DNA from 2 places in the Streptomyces sp. NPDC007808 genome. Region 1 is predicted to be linked to the other one. Evidence: predicted binding sites of a transcription regulator. Region 1 holds the regulator's gene; the other holds the start of a gene.
What was found. The regulator HspR, encoded in region 1, represses chaperone genes until heat shock. The targets are predictions, from matches to a motif close to TTGAGNNNNNNNNNCTCAA.

Region 1 (6,925 bases):
CACCGAGACCTCGATCAACCTGCCTTACATCACCGCCTCCGCCGAGGGCCCGCTGCACCTGGACGAGAAGCTCACCCGGGCTCAGTTCCAGCAGCTGACGGCCGACCTGCTGGAGCGCTGCAAGACCCCGTTCTTCAACGTCATGAAGGACGCCGGCGTCTCCATCAACGAGATCGACCACGTCGTCCTCGTCGGTGGCTCGACCCGTATGCCCGCCGTCGCCGAGCTCGTCAAGGAGCTGACCGGCGGCAAGGAGGCCAACAAGGGCGTGAACCCGGACGAGGTCGTCGCCATCGGCGCCTCGCTCCAGGCCGGTGTCCTCAAGGGTGAGGTCAAGGACGTCCTGCTCCTCGACGTGACCCCGCTGTCCCTCGGTATCGAGACCAAGGGCGGCATCATGACCAAGCTCATCGAGCGCAACACCACGATCCCGACCAAGCGGTCCGAGATCTTCACCACGGCCGAGGACAACCAGCCGTCCGTGCAGATCCAGGTCTACCAGGGCGAGCGCGAGATCGCGGCGTACAACAAGAAGCTCGGGATGTTCGAGCTGACCGGTCTGCCGCCGGCGCCGCGCGGTGTCCCGCAGATCGAGGTCTCCTTCGACATCGACGCCAACGGCATCATGCACGTGACCGCCAAGGACCTGGGCACGGGCAAGGAGCAGAAGATGACCGTCACCGGCGGCTCCTCGCTGCCGAAGGACGAGGTCGACCGGATGCGCCAGGAGGCCGAGCAGTACGCGGAGGAGGACCACCGCCGCCGCGAGGCCGCCGAGACCCGCAACCAGGGCGAGCAGCTCGTCTACCAGACGGAGAAGTTCCTCAAGGACAACGAGGACAAGGTCCCCGCCGAGGTCAAGACCGAGGTCGAGTCGGCCGTCGAGGAGCTGAAGACCGCGCTCAAGGGCGAGGACACCGCCGAGATCCGCACGGCCACCGAGAAGGTCGCCGCGGTCTCCCAGAAGGTCGGCCAGGCCATGTACGCCGACGCCCAGGGCGCTCAGGCCGCGGGTGGTCCGGAGGGCGCCGCCCAGGGTGGCAAGCCCGCCGACGACGACGTCGTGGACGCCGAGATCGTGGACGACGAGCGCAAGGACGGTGCCGCGTAATGACGGAGGAGACCCCGGGCTTCGAGGAGAAGCCCGACGTCCCCTCCGGCGCGACCCCTGACGACGCCGAGTCGAAGGCCGCTCCTCAGGAGGGAGCGGCCCCGGCCGGGGACGGAGCAGCAGACGCGGGCCTGGTGGCCCAGCTGGACCAGGTGCGCACCGCGCTCGGTGAGCGCACCGCGGACCTCCAGCGGCTCCAGGCCGAGTACCAGAACTACCGCCGCCGGGTCGAGCGGGACCGGATCACGGTCAAGGAGATCGCCATCGCGAACCTCCTGACCGAGCTCCTGCCCGTGCTCGACGACATCGGCCGCGCGCGGGAGCACGGCGAGCTCGTCGGCGGATTCAAGTCCGTCGCGGAGTCGCTGGAGACCGTCGCGGCGAAGATGGGCCTGCAGCAGTTCGGCAAGGAGGGCGAGCCCTTCGACCCGACGATCCACGAGGCCCTGATGCACTCCTACGCGCCGGACGTCACCGAGACGACCTGCGTGGCGATCCTGCAGCCCGGGTACCGCATCGGCGAGCGCACCATCCGCCCCGCGCGGGTGGCCGTCGCCGAGCCCCAGCCGGGCGCGCAGACCGTCAAGACCGAGGAGTCCGAAGAGAACGCGGCGGCCGACGACAAGGAGAGCGGTGGCCCGGACGAGGGCTGACGTTGGACTGACGAACTCGACAGGGAAGGAGGGACGTCGGGGATGAGCACCAAGGACTTCATCGAGAAGGACTACTACAAGGTCCTCGGCGTCCCCAAGGACGCCACCGAGGCCGAGATCAAGAAGGCGTACCGCAAGCTCGCCCGCGAGTACCACCCGGACGCCAACAAGGGCAACGTCAAGGCTGAGGAGCGCTTCAAGGAGATCTCCGAGGCGAACGACGTCCTCGGCGACCCCAAGAAGCGCAAGGAGTACGACGAGGCTCGCGCCCTCTTCGGCAACGGCGGCTTCCGCCCGGGGCCGGGCGGCGCGGGCGGCTCCTTCAACTTCGACCTGGGCGACCTCTTCGGAGGCGGCGCCCAGGGCGGCCAGCAAGGAGCCGGCGGCTTCGGCGGCGGCCTCGGTGACGTCTTCGGGGGCCTGTTCAACCGGGGCGGTACGGGCACGACCCGCACCCAGCCCCGGCGCGGCCAGGACATCGACACCGAGGTCACCCTCAGCTTCACCGAGGCGATCGAGGGGGCGACGGTCCCGCTGCGCATGTCCTCGCAGTCTCCCTGCAAGGCCTGTGCGGGCACCGGTGACAAGAACGGCACGCCGAGGGTGTGCCCGACGTGTGTGGGCACCGGCCAGGTGGCGCGGGGCTCGGGCGGCGGGTTCTCCCTGACCGACCCGTGCCCGGACTGCAAGGGGCGCGGCCTGATCGCCGAGCACCCGTGCCTGGACTGCAAGGGCAGCGGGCGCGCCAAGTCGTCCCGGACCATGCAGGTCCGCATCCCGGCCGGGGTGTCGGACGGCCAGCGCATCCGGCTGCGCGGCAAGGGCGCGCCCGGTGAGCGCGGCGGCCCGGCGGGTGACCTCTACGTGACCGTGCACGTCGGCGAGCACCCGGTGTTCGGGCGCAAGGGCGACAACCTCACGGTGACCGTCCCCGTGACCTTCACGGAGGCGGCCCTCGGCGGCGAGGTCAGGGTCCCCACCCTGGGCGGACCGCCGGTCACGCTGAAACTGCCGCCCGGCACCCCCAACGGCCGCACCATGCGGGCGCGGGGCAAGGGCGCGGTCCGCAAGGACGGCACCCGCGGCGACCTGCTGGTCACCGTCGAGGTGAGTGTCCCGAAGGACCTTTCGGGGAAGGCTCGTGACGCGCTTGAGGCGTATCGCGAGGCAACCGCGGGTGAGGACCCGCGGGCGGAGCTGTTCCAGGCCGCGAAGGGAGCATGAGACAGATGGACGGTCGTCGACGCAACCCGTATGAACTGACCGAGGAGACCCCGGTCTACGTCATTTCGGTGGCGGCCCAGCTGTCCGGCCTGCACCCGCAGACCCTGCGCCAGTACGACCGCCTCGGCCTGGTGTCTCCCGACCGCACGGCCGGGCGGGGCCGCCGCTACTCGGCCCGCGACATCGAACTGCTGCGCACCGTCCAGCAGTTGTCGCAGGACGAGGGCATCAACCTGGCCGGTATCAAGCGCATCATCGAACTGGAGAACCAGGTCGCCGCGCTCCAGTCCCGGGTCGCCGAGATGCAGGCGGCCCTGGACGGCGCGGCGGCGGCGATGCAGCAGCGCGAGGCGGCGGTGCACGCGTCGTACCGCCGCGACCTGGTGCCGTACCAGGAGGTGCAGCAGACCAGCGCGCTGGTGGTGTGGCGGCCGAAGAAGGCCAGGGACTGAGCACGTACGCGGAAGCGAAGGGGCCCGGAGGTACGACCTCCGGGCCCCTTTCCGCGTACGTGGCACGGGCTTCAGGGAATGAGTTGTCCGATGGCGTCCGCGACCAGCATCCACATGGGCTGCGCGCCGGTGCCGAACGCGGCGGCGAGGGCGTACCCGAGAGCCACGTCCAGGGCCTCCGGGGCCGCGTCCGCCCGCCAGTCGGCCACCACCCTGCCGTCGCCCTCGCAGGTGAGAGCGGCCAGCCGCCGCCCGTCCCGCAGCAGGCGGCTGTCCGGCAGGGAGTCGGGCACCAGCCGCCAGACGTGTCCCGCGTACCGGACGTCGACCCGGTACGAACGCCGGGTCAGCCCTCCCTCCGCCGGGTACAGGCCGGCCTCCTCGCCGTCGACGGTGAGCGTGAGCCGGCCGGCGGCCCGGGTGCCGACGGGGATGTGCTCCTCGGCCTCGGTACCGGCGGCGCGGCTCAGTACGATCCGCGGGACCGCCTCGCCCTCGACGACGACATGACCGCGCTCGGTGTCCAGATGGACGGTCAGCGGGCCGAACAGGCTGTCCTCGACGGGGGTTTCGGTGGGAGTCATGAGGATGATCTTCTCAGACGCGGTCGGCCGACCGTTGCGGTGACCGACCGGTCCTCAGGTCCGCACGTCCTTCCCCAAGCCGATCCCGCGGCTGCCGTCGAGGGAAGCCGCCGGTGTCCCGGTCTGGCTGATATCGCCCTTTGAAGCCCATTGCGCGCTGTATGCCGGTGATGGCGCCTTTCCGGGCCGTGGTCGCGGCGATCGCGCGCCTGGCTGAGTTCATTCGTTCCTCTGGTCGAATGCGGTACGGCGGTCGGTAAGCCGCTCCGATCGCGACTCGCGCGGAATGGAGTCGGTTGTGTGGATCTTGCCCTTCCGTGCGATCGCGGTTCGGTGGAGGGGGCGTAAAGGGCGTTTGGAGGGGTTCCGTCATGTCTTCACATGCGCAGCGGAGCGTGGTGTTGCGCACTCGTTAAGTCATTCCGCTTGACGCTGGGGGCCGTCGCCGCGTTGTCTTTTCAGACATCTGGGCGCATTAGCGCCCGTGTCCCGATGGCACCAGAAGTGAGCTCCTCTATGCGTTCCATGCGCCCCACGCGTCGTCTCGCCACCGCCGTGGCCGCCGCGTCCACGATGACCCTTTCGCTGACCGCGTGCGGGACGCTGGGGGTCAGTGGGGACAGCAGCGCGGCGAGCCCGACCAAGGGCAACGACGTCACCGTGGGGCTGCTGCTGCCGGAGACGGCCAACACGCGCTACGACAAGTTCGACTACCCCATCATCAGGAACAAGGTCCAGGAACTCACCGACAAGCAGGGTCGGGTCGTCTACCTGAACGCCGACGCGGACGCGGCCAAGCAGGCCAGCCAGCTGCAGAAGATGATCGACGACCAGGTCGACGTGATCCTGCTGGACGCCGTCGACTCGCACGCCATCGCCGACGGCGTGCAGAAGGCCAAGGACGCCGGCATCCCGGTCATCGCCTACGACCGCCTGGCCGAGGGGCCCATCGACGCGTACGTCTCCTTCGACAACGAACTCGTCGGCGAGGTGCAGGGCCGCTCCCTGCTGGAGGCCATGGGCGGCTCCAGCGTCGACTCGTCCGACAAGATCGTGATGATGAACGGCTCGCCCACCGACCCGAACGCCGCGCAGTTCAAGGCGGGTGCCCTCTCCGAGCTCAAGGGCGCGGTCGACATCGCCAGGACCTACGACACCAAGGACTGGAAGCCGGAGAACGCCCAGACCAACATGGCCCAGGCCATCGCGGCCATCGGCGTGAACAACCTCAAGGGCGTCTACTCCGCCAACGACGGCATGGCCGCCGGAGTCATCAAGGCCCTCAAGGCCGCGGGCGTGACCAAGCTGCCGCCGATCACCGGGCAGGACGCCGAACTGGACGCCGTGCAGCGGATCATCGCCGGTGAGCAGTACATGAGCGTGTACAAGTCGTACCCGCAGGAGGCCGAGAGCGCCGCGGAGATGGCCGTGGCCAAGGTCCAGGGCAAGGACATCCAGTTCGACTCCCTCACCCAGGACCAGGTCGACAGCCCGACCCACAAGGGCATTGCGGCCCTGCTGGTGCCCGTGGTCGCGCTGACCGAGGACAACATCAAGGAGACCGTCGTCGCCGACGGCATCTACGAGCTTTCCGACATCTGCACCGCCAAGTACAAGGCGGCTTGCTCGGAGGTCGGGCTCGGCGGGTGACGTCAGCCGATTCCTTTGCGGGTGCGTGCGGTTGTTCCTTCTCCAGCCGCCGCACCCGCTGCTCTTCTCACACCCTCACGGTCCGGTGTTCGCGACTGTGACGTTCCCTGTCGCGGCCGTCAGGCGGACGTACGGCGATGCGAGGCCCACCCCATCAGCTTGTTGCAACCCGACGTGCGGAGGCCCGGAAATACCGGGACGTACCGGTATCCAACGGCACCCCTCCCGGCGTGAGCCGTGTTGCGGAGCACGGCCTGTCCGCGCATAGTTGCGCTGCGGAAGCGCGAGCGAACCGTAGGGCCGAAGGGCTGCCCACGGTGGCCTTCGACCATGGCCACGCCTCGCAGGGCTGTCCCGGCAAGGGTGTCGACACCGCGCTCCGGAGGTGAGCGAGCCGGCGAAAGAGGCAAGGACCGGGGGTGGACGGGCGATGGCCGGGCACGGGACGGAGGAGCATCCACACGGTGCCGACCGGCTGTGCGAGGCCGGGGATCGCGTGTATTCCCGGGCCGTACGGCGTGGCCGGGTGCCGCGCCGGGATGCGGAGCCGGTGCCCTGCCTGCTGGAACTCGCGTTGCTGCACCCCGACCCCGACGACATGGACTGGCTGGTGCCGACGTCCCCGCAGGAGGTCATGACGCGGCTGTTGCGCGGGGTGTACGACGAGGTCAGCGCGAGTCAGCGGCGGGTGGGTTCGGCGGTGGCGGCCTTCGAGTGGTACGCCGGGCTGGGCCAGCAGCCGCAGGCGGCCGGCGCGGAGGGCACGGCGATCCGGGTGCTGGACGGCCCCTCCCGCATCCAGGCGGCCCTGGACGCGGCGACGGAGGCGTGCACGGCGGAGGTGCTGACCGTGCAGCCCGGCGGTATCCGCCCCGAGCACGAACTGACCGAGGGCCTGCACCGGGCGCTGGCGTTGCGTGGGCGCGGCGTGCGGATGCGCGACCTGTACACGCATGTCGCCCGGCACGGCCAGGGCCTGCTCAACTACCTGGAACTCATGGGCGACGCCGTGGAGGCCCGCACGCTGGACGAGGTGATCGACCGGCTGATCCTCTTCGACCGCACAGTGGCCTTCATCCCCGCGAACGCCGACCGCACGATGGCGCTGGAGCTGCGGCATCCGGGGCTGGTGAACTACCTGGTGACGGTGTTCGAGAGGCTCTGGCGGCTGGCGATCCCGCTGACCGCGCCCCTCCCCGACACCGGCATCGAGGGCATCTCCCACCGTGAGCAGTCCATCGCCACGCTGCT
Region 2 (6,925 bases), on a different contig from region 1:
GCGGTTGTCCCGCACCCGGCGGGTGTAGTCGCCGTGCGAGATGGAGCGGGCCACCGCGTTCATCTCGTCCAGGGGAGCGGTGAGCGAATGGGCCACGAACTGCGTGATGAGCAGTGTGGCGATCATCGAGAAGACCGTGATGAAGCGCAGCTCCGTCTGGGTGCGCACGGCGATCATCGACAGCCCTGTCGTGATCAGCACCGAGATGACGACCAGCGCGCCGAGCTTGGTCTTGATCGAGAACGGACTGACGCCGGCCCAGGGTTCCCCCGGGCCTCTCCGCGCGGCCGGCCCGTCGTTCATGGCGTCGGTGTCTCCAGGGCGTAGCCCACGCCGTGCACGGTGCGGATCCGCTCGGCCCCGATCTTCCGGCGCAGCGCCTTGATGTGGCTGTCGACGGTCCGGGTGCCGGAGGCGTCCGCCCAGTCCCACACCTCGGCGAGCAGCTGCTCGCGGGAGAGGACGGCGCGCGGGGTGTTCGCCAGGCACACCAGGAGGTCGAACTCGGTGGGCGTGAGGTGAACATCCTCACTGCGCACCCGCACGCGTCGCTGCGCGTGGTCGATCTCCAGCTCGCCGAGCCGCAGGATGCCGGAGCGCGGGGTCGTGGCCGCCAGGGCCGCCCGCTCGACGCGGCGCAGCAGCACGTGCACCCGGGCCGCCAGTTCCCGCATCGAGAACGGCTTCGTCATGTAGTCGTCCGCGCCGACACCGAGCCCGACCAGCATGTCCGTCTCGTCGTCGCGCGCGGTCAGCATCAGTACCGGCACCGGCCGCTGGGCCTGGACCCGGCGGCAGACCTCCAGGCCGTCGAAGCCGGGCAGCATGATGTCGAGGATCAGCAGGTCGGGCTGCCAGGCCTCCGCCGTGTCCACGGCCGCCGGCCCGTCACCCGCGGTCTGCACGAGGAACCCCTCGGCGCGCAGGCGGGCCGCGATGGCGTCCACGATGGTCGGATCGTCCTCGACCACGAGGACCCGGCGCTGTGCGCCAGGGGTCGCCGTCGTGCCGTTGTGGGAGGTGTGTGTCTGCTCCATCGCCCGCCCCAAAGTTGCTTTCCGGAATCCGTGGGGTGATTCCTGTGACTGCATATGCCTGCGCATGCTTGCGATTGACGCTTGAATGATCCGCGTCAGAGCAGCAGAGTACGGGGAGTCACCGCGCCAGGGCTATCCAGGTCGGACGGCGAGGTGCACGGCGTCCGGAACGCCCCGGGCAACGGGGATCTCTTCGGTACGCACCTGCTGGAATCCGGCATTACGCAAGGTTTCTTCGAATTCCGGAGAGGGCTGGGCGGACCATACGGCCAGTACCCCGCCCGGCCTCAACGCGCCTGCGCAGGCGGCCAGTCCGGCCGGTGAGTACAGGCTGTCGTTGCCCTCCGTGACGGTCCAGTCGGGGCCGTTGTCGATGTCGAGGCACAGGGCGTCATACGTGGCGGAAGTCTCATGCACGTACGCCACCAGATCCGATTCCACAATCTCGGTGCGCGGGTCGGCGAGGGCGTCGGCGGAGAAGTGGGACAGCGGTCCGTCGAGATGCCAGTCGATAATCGCGCGCTCGCGCTCCACGACGGTGATGCGGCCGGGGCGGGGATCGGCCGCGGCGTGTGCGAGCGAGAACCCGACGCCGAGCCCTCCGATCAGCACCGCCGGCCGTGCGCGATCGTCCAGCGCGCCGAGCGCCGCGTCCACGAGGAGCCGCTCCGAGCGCCCGTCGGATGTGTCCATCAGGAAGCAGCCGTTGGCGATGATCTGCAGCAACTCGCCGTGCCGCCGCAGCGCGACCTCGCCGTGAGGGCCTTCGCGACGGTCCAGTACTTCCGGGATGTCGTACGAAGTGGGCATCCGGCCATCCTGTCAGCTCGGCTCGGGCGGACCGAGGGAATTACTCGCAGAGGTGGAGGAGGCGTGGGGGCGGGACTGCCCCGGGCGGCCCGATCTCCCCCTGCCCTCCGGGAAATCCCAGGTCACAGCCCGTGGCAACGATGATCGCTCACAGCGAACGTGGTCCGGGGAACATTCGGGTCCCGCCGTGCATTGAGTCGGCATAACTCAACTTGACTGCCGAAGGGGAGATCATGGCTGCTGAGTCCACGGCGTTCACACCGCTCACCCTGCCCGTGCTGCCGCTCGACGACGAGGTCGTGCTGCCCGGGATGGTGGTCCCGCTGGACTTGAACGACGCCGATGTGCGCGCCGCGGTGGAGGCCGCTCAGGCCGCCGCCCGGTCGCAGCCGGGGAAGCCACGGGTTCTGCTGGTGCCGCGCATCGACGGGACGTACGCGAGCACCGGTGTGCTCGGCACCGTCGAACAGGTCGGCCGGCTGGCCGACGGCGACCCCGGCGCCCTGATCCGCGGCCGGGGCCGCGTGCGGATCGGGGCCGGCACCACCGGGCCGGGTGCCGCGCTGTGGGTCGAGGGGACGCGGGTCGACGAGAGCGCGCCCGAGCCGCTGCCCGGCCAGGTCGCCGAACTGGTCAAGGAGTACAAGGCACTCGCCACCGCCTGGCTGCGCAAGCGCGGAGCCTGGCAGGTCGTGGACCGCGTCCAGGCCATCGACGACGTGTCCCAGCTCGCCGACAACTCCGGATACTCGCCCTTCCTGACGACCGAACAGAAGGTGGAGCTCCTGGAGACCGCCGACCCGGTCGCCCGCCTCCGGCTCGCCACCAGGCAACTGCGCGACCACCTCGCCGAGCAGGACGTCGCCGAGACCATCGCCAAGGACGTCCAGGAGGGCGTCGACAAGCAGCAGCGCGAGTTCCTGCTGCGCCGTCAGCTGGAGGCGGTGCGCAAGGAACTGCGCGAACTGAACGGCGAGAAGGAGGGCGAGGAGTCCGACGACTACCGCGCCCGCGTGGAGGCCGCCGACCTGCCGGAGAAGGTGCGCGAAGCCGCGCTCAAGGAGGTCGACAAGCTGGAGCGGGCGAGCGACCAGTCGCCCGAGGGGTCGTGGATCCGGACCTGGCTGGACACGGTGCTCGAACTCCCGTGGAACGAACGGACCGATGACAAGGCCTCCGCCTATGACATCCGGGGCGCGAAGGCCGTGCTGGACGCCGAGCACGCCGGCCTGGAGGACGTGAAGGAGCGGATCACCGAGTACCTGGCGGTGCGCAAGCGCCGAACCGACCGTGGGCTCGGCGTCGTCGGCGGGCGGCGCGGCGGTGCCGTACTCGCCCTCGTCGGCCCGCCCGGCGTCGGCAAGACCTCGCTCGGCGAGTCCGTCGCGCATGCCATGGGGCGCAAGTTCGTCCGCGTCGCCCTCGGCGGTGTCCGCGACGAGGCCGAGATCCGCGGCCACCGCCGTACCTACGTCGGGGCGCTGCCCGGACGGATCGTGCGGGCGATCAAGGAGGCGGGGTCGATGAACCCGGTGGTCCTCCTCGACGAGATCGACAAGGTGGGGTCCGACTTCCGGGGCGACCCGGCGGCCGCCCTGCTGGAGGTCCTGGACCCGGCCCAGAACCACACCTTCCGGGACCACTACCTGGAGGTGGAGCTGGACCTGTCCGACGTGGTCTTCCTCGCCACCGCCAATGTCCTGGAGGCCATCCCGGAGGCGCTGCTCGACCGTATGGAGCTGGTCCGCCTGGACGGCTACACCGAGGACGAGAAGGTCGTCATCGCCCGTGACCACCTGCTCCCGCGCCAGCTGGAACGGGCCGGTCTGGACAAGGACGAGGTGGCCATCGAGGAGGGAGCCCTGCGCAGGCTCGCCGGTGAGTACACGCGCGAGGCGGGCGTCCGCAACCTGGAGCGGTCCATCGCGAGGCTGCTCCGCAAGGTCGCGGCGCAGCACGAACTCGGTGAGCGGGAGCTGCCCTTCACCGTCACGGACGGCGATCTGCGCGGCCTGATCGGCCGGCCGCACCACGTACCCGAGTCCGCGCAGGACCCGGCGGAGCGCCGCACGGCCGTGCCGGGCGTGGCGACGGGCCTGGCGGTGACGGGCGCGGGCGGCGACGTGCTGTACGTGGAGGCGTCGCTGGCCGACCCGGAGACGGGCGCGGCGGGCCTGACCCTCACCGGCCAGCTGGGTGACGTGATGAAGGAGAGCGCGCAGATCGCCCTGTCCTTCCTGCGCTCCCACGGCGCCGAACTCGAACTGCCCGTCGCCGACCTCAAGGACCGGGGTGTGCACATCCACTTCCCGGCGGGCGCGGTGCCGAAGGACGGCCCGAGCGCGGGCATCACCATGACGACGGCACTGGCCTCGCTGCTCTCCGGCCGGCTGGTCCGCACGGACGTGGCGATGACGGGTGAGGTCTCGCTGACCGGCCGCGTCCTGCCCATCGGCGGTGTGAAGCAGAAGCTGCTGGCCGCACACCGGGCGGGGGTCACCACGGTGATCATCCCCAAGCGCAACGAGCCCGACCTGGACGACGTCCCGGCCGAGGTGCTGGACAAGCTCGACGTCCACGCCGTGACCGACGTCCGCCAGGTCCTGGAACTGGCGCTGTCGCCGGCCACCGACGGCGCGGCGCCCGAGGTTCCGGTCGCGGCGTGACGGACGCGGCCGCAGGGGCAGGGCCCGGGTCCCGTGAGGGAGGCCCGGGCCCTTCGCCCTGAGCAGCGGGCGGTACGGCTCCGGGTCAGCCGTTGGCCAACGCCTGGAGCCTGTCCAGTGCCCCGTTGAACTTGTTGTGGTCGCCGACCGTCGGGCCGGAGGAGGTGTACTGCCACATCGTGTAGTAGCTCCAGCCCGCCGGCAGTTCTCCCACCGTCGCCGCGTACCGGGCGATCCACAGCGGGTTGGCGGTGGCGAAGCCGCTGTGGTTGCCGGTGCACCGGGTCCACCAGCTGGTTGCCGTGTAGATGACGGCGTCGCGGCCGGTGCGGGCCTTGTACCGGGTCAGGAAGTCGCGGATCCAGGTGACCATCGCGCTCGGTGTCCTGCCGTAGCAGGCGTCCCCGTACGGGTTCCACTCGATGTCGAGGACGCCCGGCAGGGTCCGGCCGTCGCGGGACCAGCCGCCGCCGTGGTCGACGAAGTAGTCGGCCTGGGTTGCTCCATCGGTGGTGTCCGGGGTGGCGAAGTGGTACGCGCCGCGGATCATGCCCATGTCGTAGGAGCCGTTGTACTGCTGGGCGAAGTAGGGGTTGGTGTAGTAGGTCCCCTCGGTGGCCTTCGCGTAGGCCCACTTCACCCCGCTGTTCCACAGGGTCGGCCAGTCGACGTACCCCTGGTGGCTGGATACGTCCACGCCTTCGGTCTGCGCGGCCTTGGTGCCGGCGGGCAGGCCGTGCACGCCGTCGTGGGCCGCGACCCCCATGCCCATGTGGGCGGAGCCGCGGGGTGGGGCCTCGTCGCGGGCGGCGGCGGGGGCGGTCTGGGCGGTGAGGAGGAGGGTGAGGGCGGTGAGCAGGAGCCCGGTGAGGTACGGGCCCCGGACGCGAAGCGGTTCAGGTCTGTGCACGGGCAACAGCGTGCCTCCGAAGGCCCGCAACCGCTCGGTGGAGGAGCGGGCCACGGCTGGGGCTACGGTGATGTCGCGTACATGCCGCTCGCACGTTCGGCGCTGCCGTCACGCACGCGGAACAGCAGGTGAGAGGGGAATCCGGAGGCTGCCGTCGGTCCCGGCCTGCGAAATACTGAAGGAGCAGGGGTGACGACCGCGGCGGTCGGCCACATCCCCGGGACCGGGAATCAAGGCAGGGGCTGACGTGCACGACAACGGGAACGGCGACGGACGGGGAGTCGGATCCGGGGTGCCCGGAGGTGGCCCGGGCCGGCCCGAGTTCCTCGATCTCGAACGGGAGTTGACGGTGCTCCTGCGGCGCGCCCGCGCCAAGCAGGGCGAGATGGCCCGCGAGGTCCATCCGGACCTGGAGCCCGCGGCGTACGGCCTGTTGGTCCGGCTGGGTGAGTGCGGCCGCCAGCGGGCGACCGAGCTCGCGGCGTACATCGGCGTCGGCAAGGCCACCATGTCCCGTCAGCTGCGGGCCCTGGAGGACCTGGGCCTGGTCGCCCGGGAGCCGGACCCCGCCGACGGGCGGGCATGGCTCGTGCACCTCACGGAGGAGGGCCGCGGCCGGGTCTCCAAGGTGCGCGAGGCCCGGCGGGCGCGGTACGTCGAGCAGCTCTCCCACTGGGACCGGGGTGAGGTGGCCGAGCTGGCGCGGTTGCTCAACCAGCTGAACCGGGGCATGGAGAAGTAGCTTCCGGCCGGGGCCCGCGGTGCCGCCGGGTGCTCCCGCCTCTCACCACTGCGCGTACACCACCGTCGCGTCGTCATGCGTCTTGCTCCGCCCGAGGAACGCGCGCTCCTCGGCGTCCGCCGACTCCAGCGTCCGCACCCGCTCCACCAGCGCCCGCGCCCCTTCCTTCCGTACGTAGGTGAAGCAGTCCTCCCAGTCCCCCTCCCGGAACGTCTCCACCCACCGTGTCGCCCCGTCGGTCATGGCGAGCAGCGCCCGCACCTCCGTACGCGGCAGCGCCCCCGTCACCGCCCGTGCCGCCACCGTCGGATCCGCGGCGGCCGTGAAGAAGCCACCCTCCTTGTTGCGGATGTGGGCGTCGATCATCGCGTCCGTGGCCAGGGACGCGCGGGGGAGGAGGGCCAGACGGTCGTCCAGGTGCGCGGAGACCGTGCCGTCGGGGGACTCCATCAGAAGCGCGGAGTCCGACAGGACCAGGTACTCGACCGTCGCCTCCGTCCACCGCGCCAGCGCGACGGTTGCCTGTGGGGTGCGTGGGTGAGAAAGGTCACAGGTTGCGGCGTGGGAGTCGGCGGTACGTGCGATGGCGGCGGCCAGGACGTCCACGAGGGGAACATCCAGGAGTGAAACGGTCAGTTCGGTCAGTGCTCCGCCGAGCCGTGCGGTGAACCAGGGAACGGAATGCAGACAACCTGTCTCCTCCCTCGGCGGTGTCACCCCGTCCAGGACCACCAGCGCGCCGCCCTGTCCCGAGGCGGGA

Region 2: a site for HspR is predicted at 2,040-2,058, ahead of lon (endopeptidase La). Genes of this name have one in related genera too.

What each region holds. Positions count from the first base shown of each region.
Region 1 is NZ_JBIAEQ010000004.1:523,078-530,002, forward strand. It holds gene dnaK (molecular chaperone DnaK) at 1-1,111, shown strand, start outside; gene grpE (nucleotide exchange factor GrpE) at 1,111-1,764, shown strand; gene dnaJ (molecular chaperone DnaJ) at 1,807-2,988, shown strand; gene ACFYNL_RS18185 (heat shock protein transcriptional repressor HspR) at 2,994-3,440, shown strand; gene ACFYNL_RS18190 (hypothetical protein) at 3,512-4,024, opposite strand; gene ACFYNL_RS18195 (sugar ABC transporter substrate-binding protein) at 4,541-5,674, shown strand; gene ACFYNL_RS18200 (LuxR C-terminal-related transcriptional regulator) at 6,105-6,925, shown strand, end outside.
Region 2 is NZ_JBIAEQ010000003.1:489,156-496,080, reverse strand. It holds gene ACFYNL_RS13980 (sensor histidine kinase) at 1-303, opposite strand, end outside; gene ACFYNL_RS13975 (response regulator transcription factor) at 300-1,037, opposite strand; gene ACFYNL_RS13970 (spermidine synthase) at 1,170-1,847, opposite strand; gene lon (endopeptidase La) at 2,081-4,513, shown strand; gene ACFYNL_RS13960 (lysozyme) at 4,599-5,429, opposite strand; gene ACFYNL_RS13955 (MarR family winged helix-turn-helix transcriptional regulator) at 5,671-6,165, shown strand; gene ACFYNL_RS13950 (protein phosphatase 2C domain-containing protein) at 6,208-6,925, opposite strand, start outside.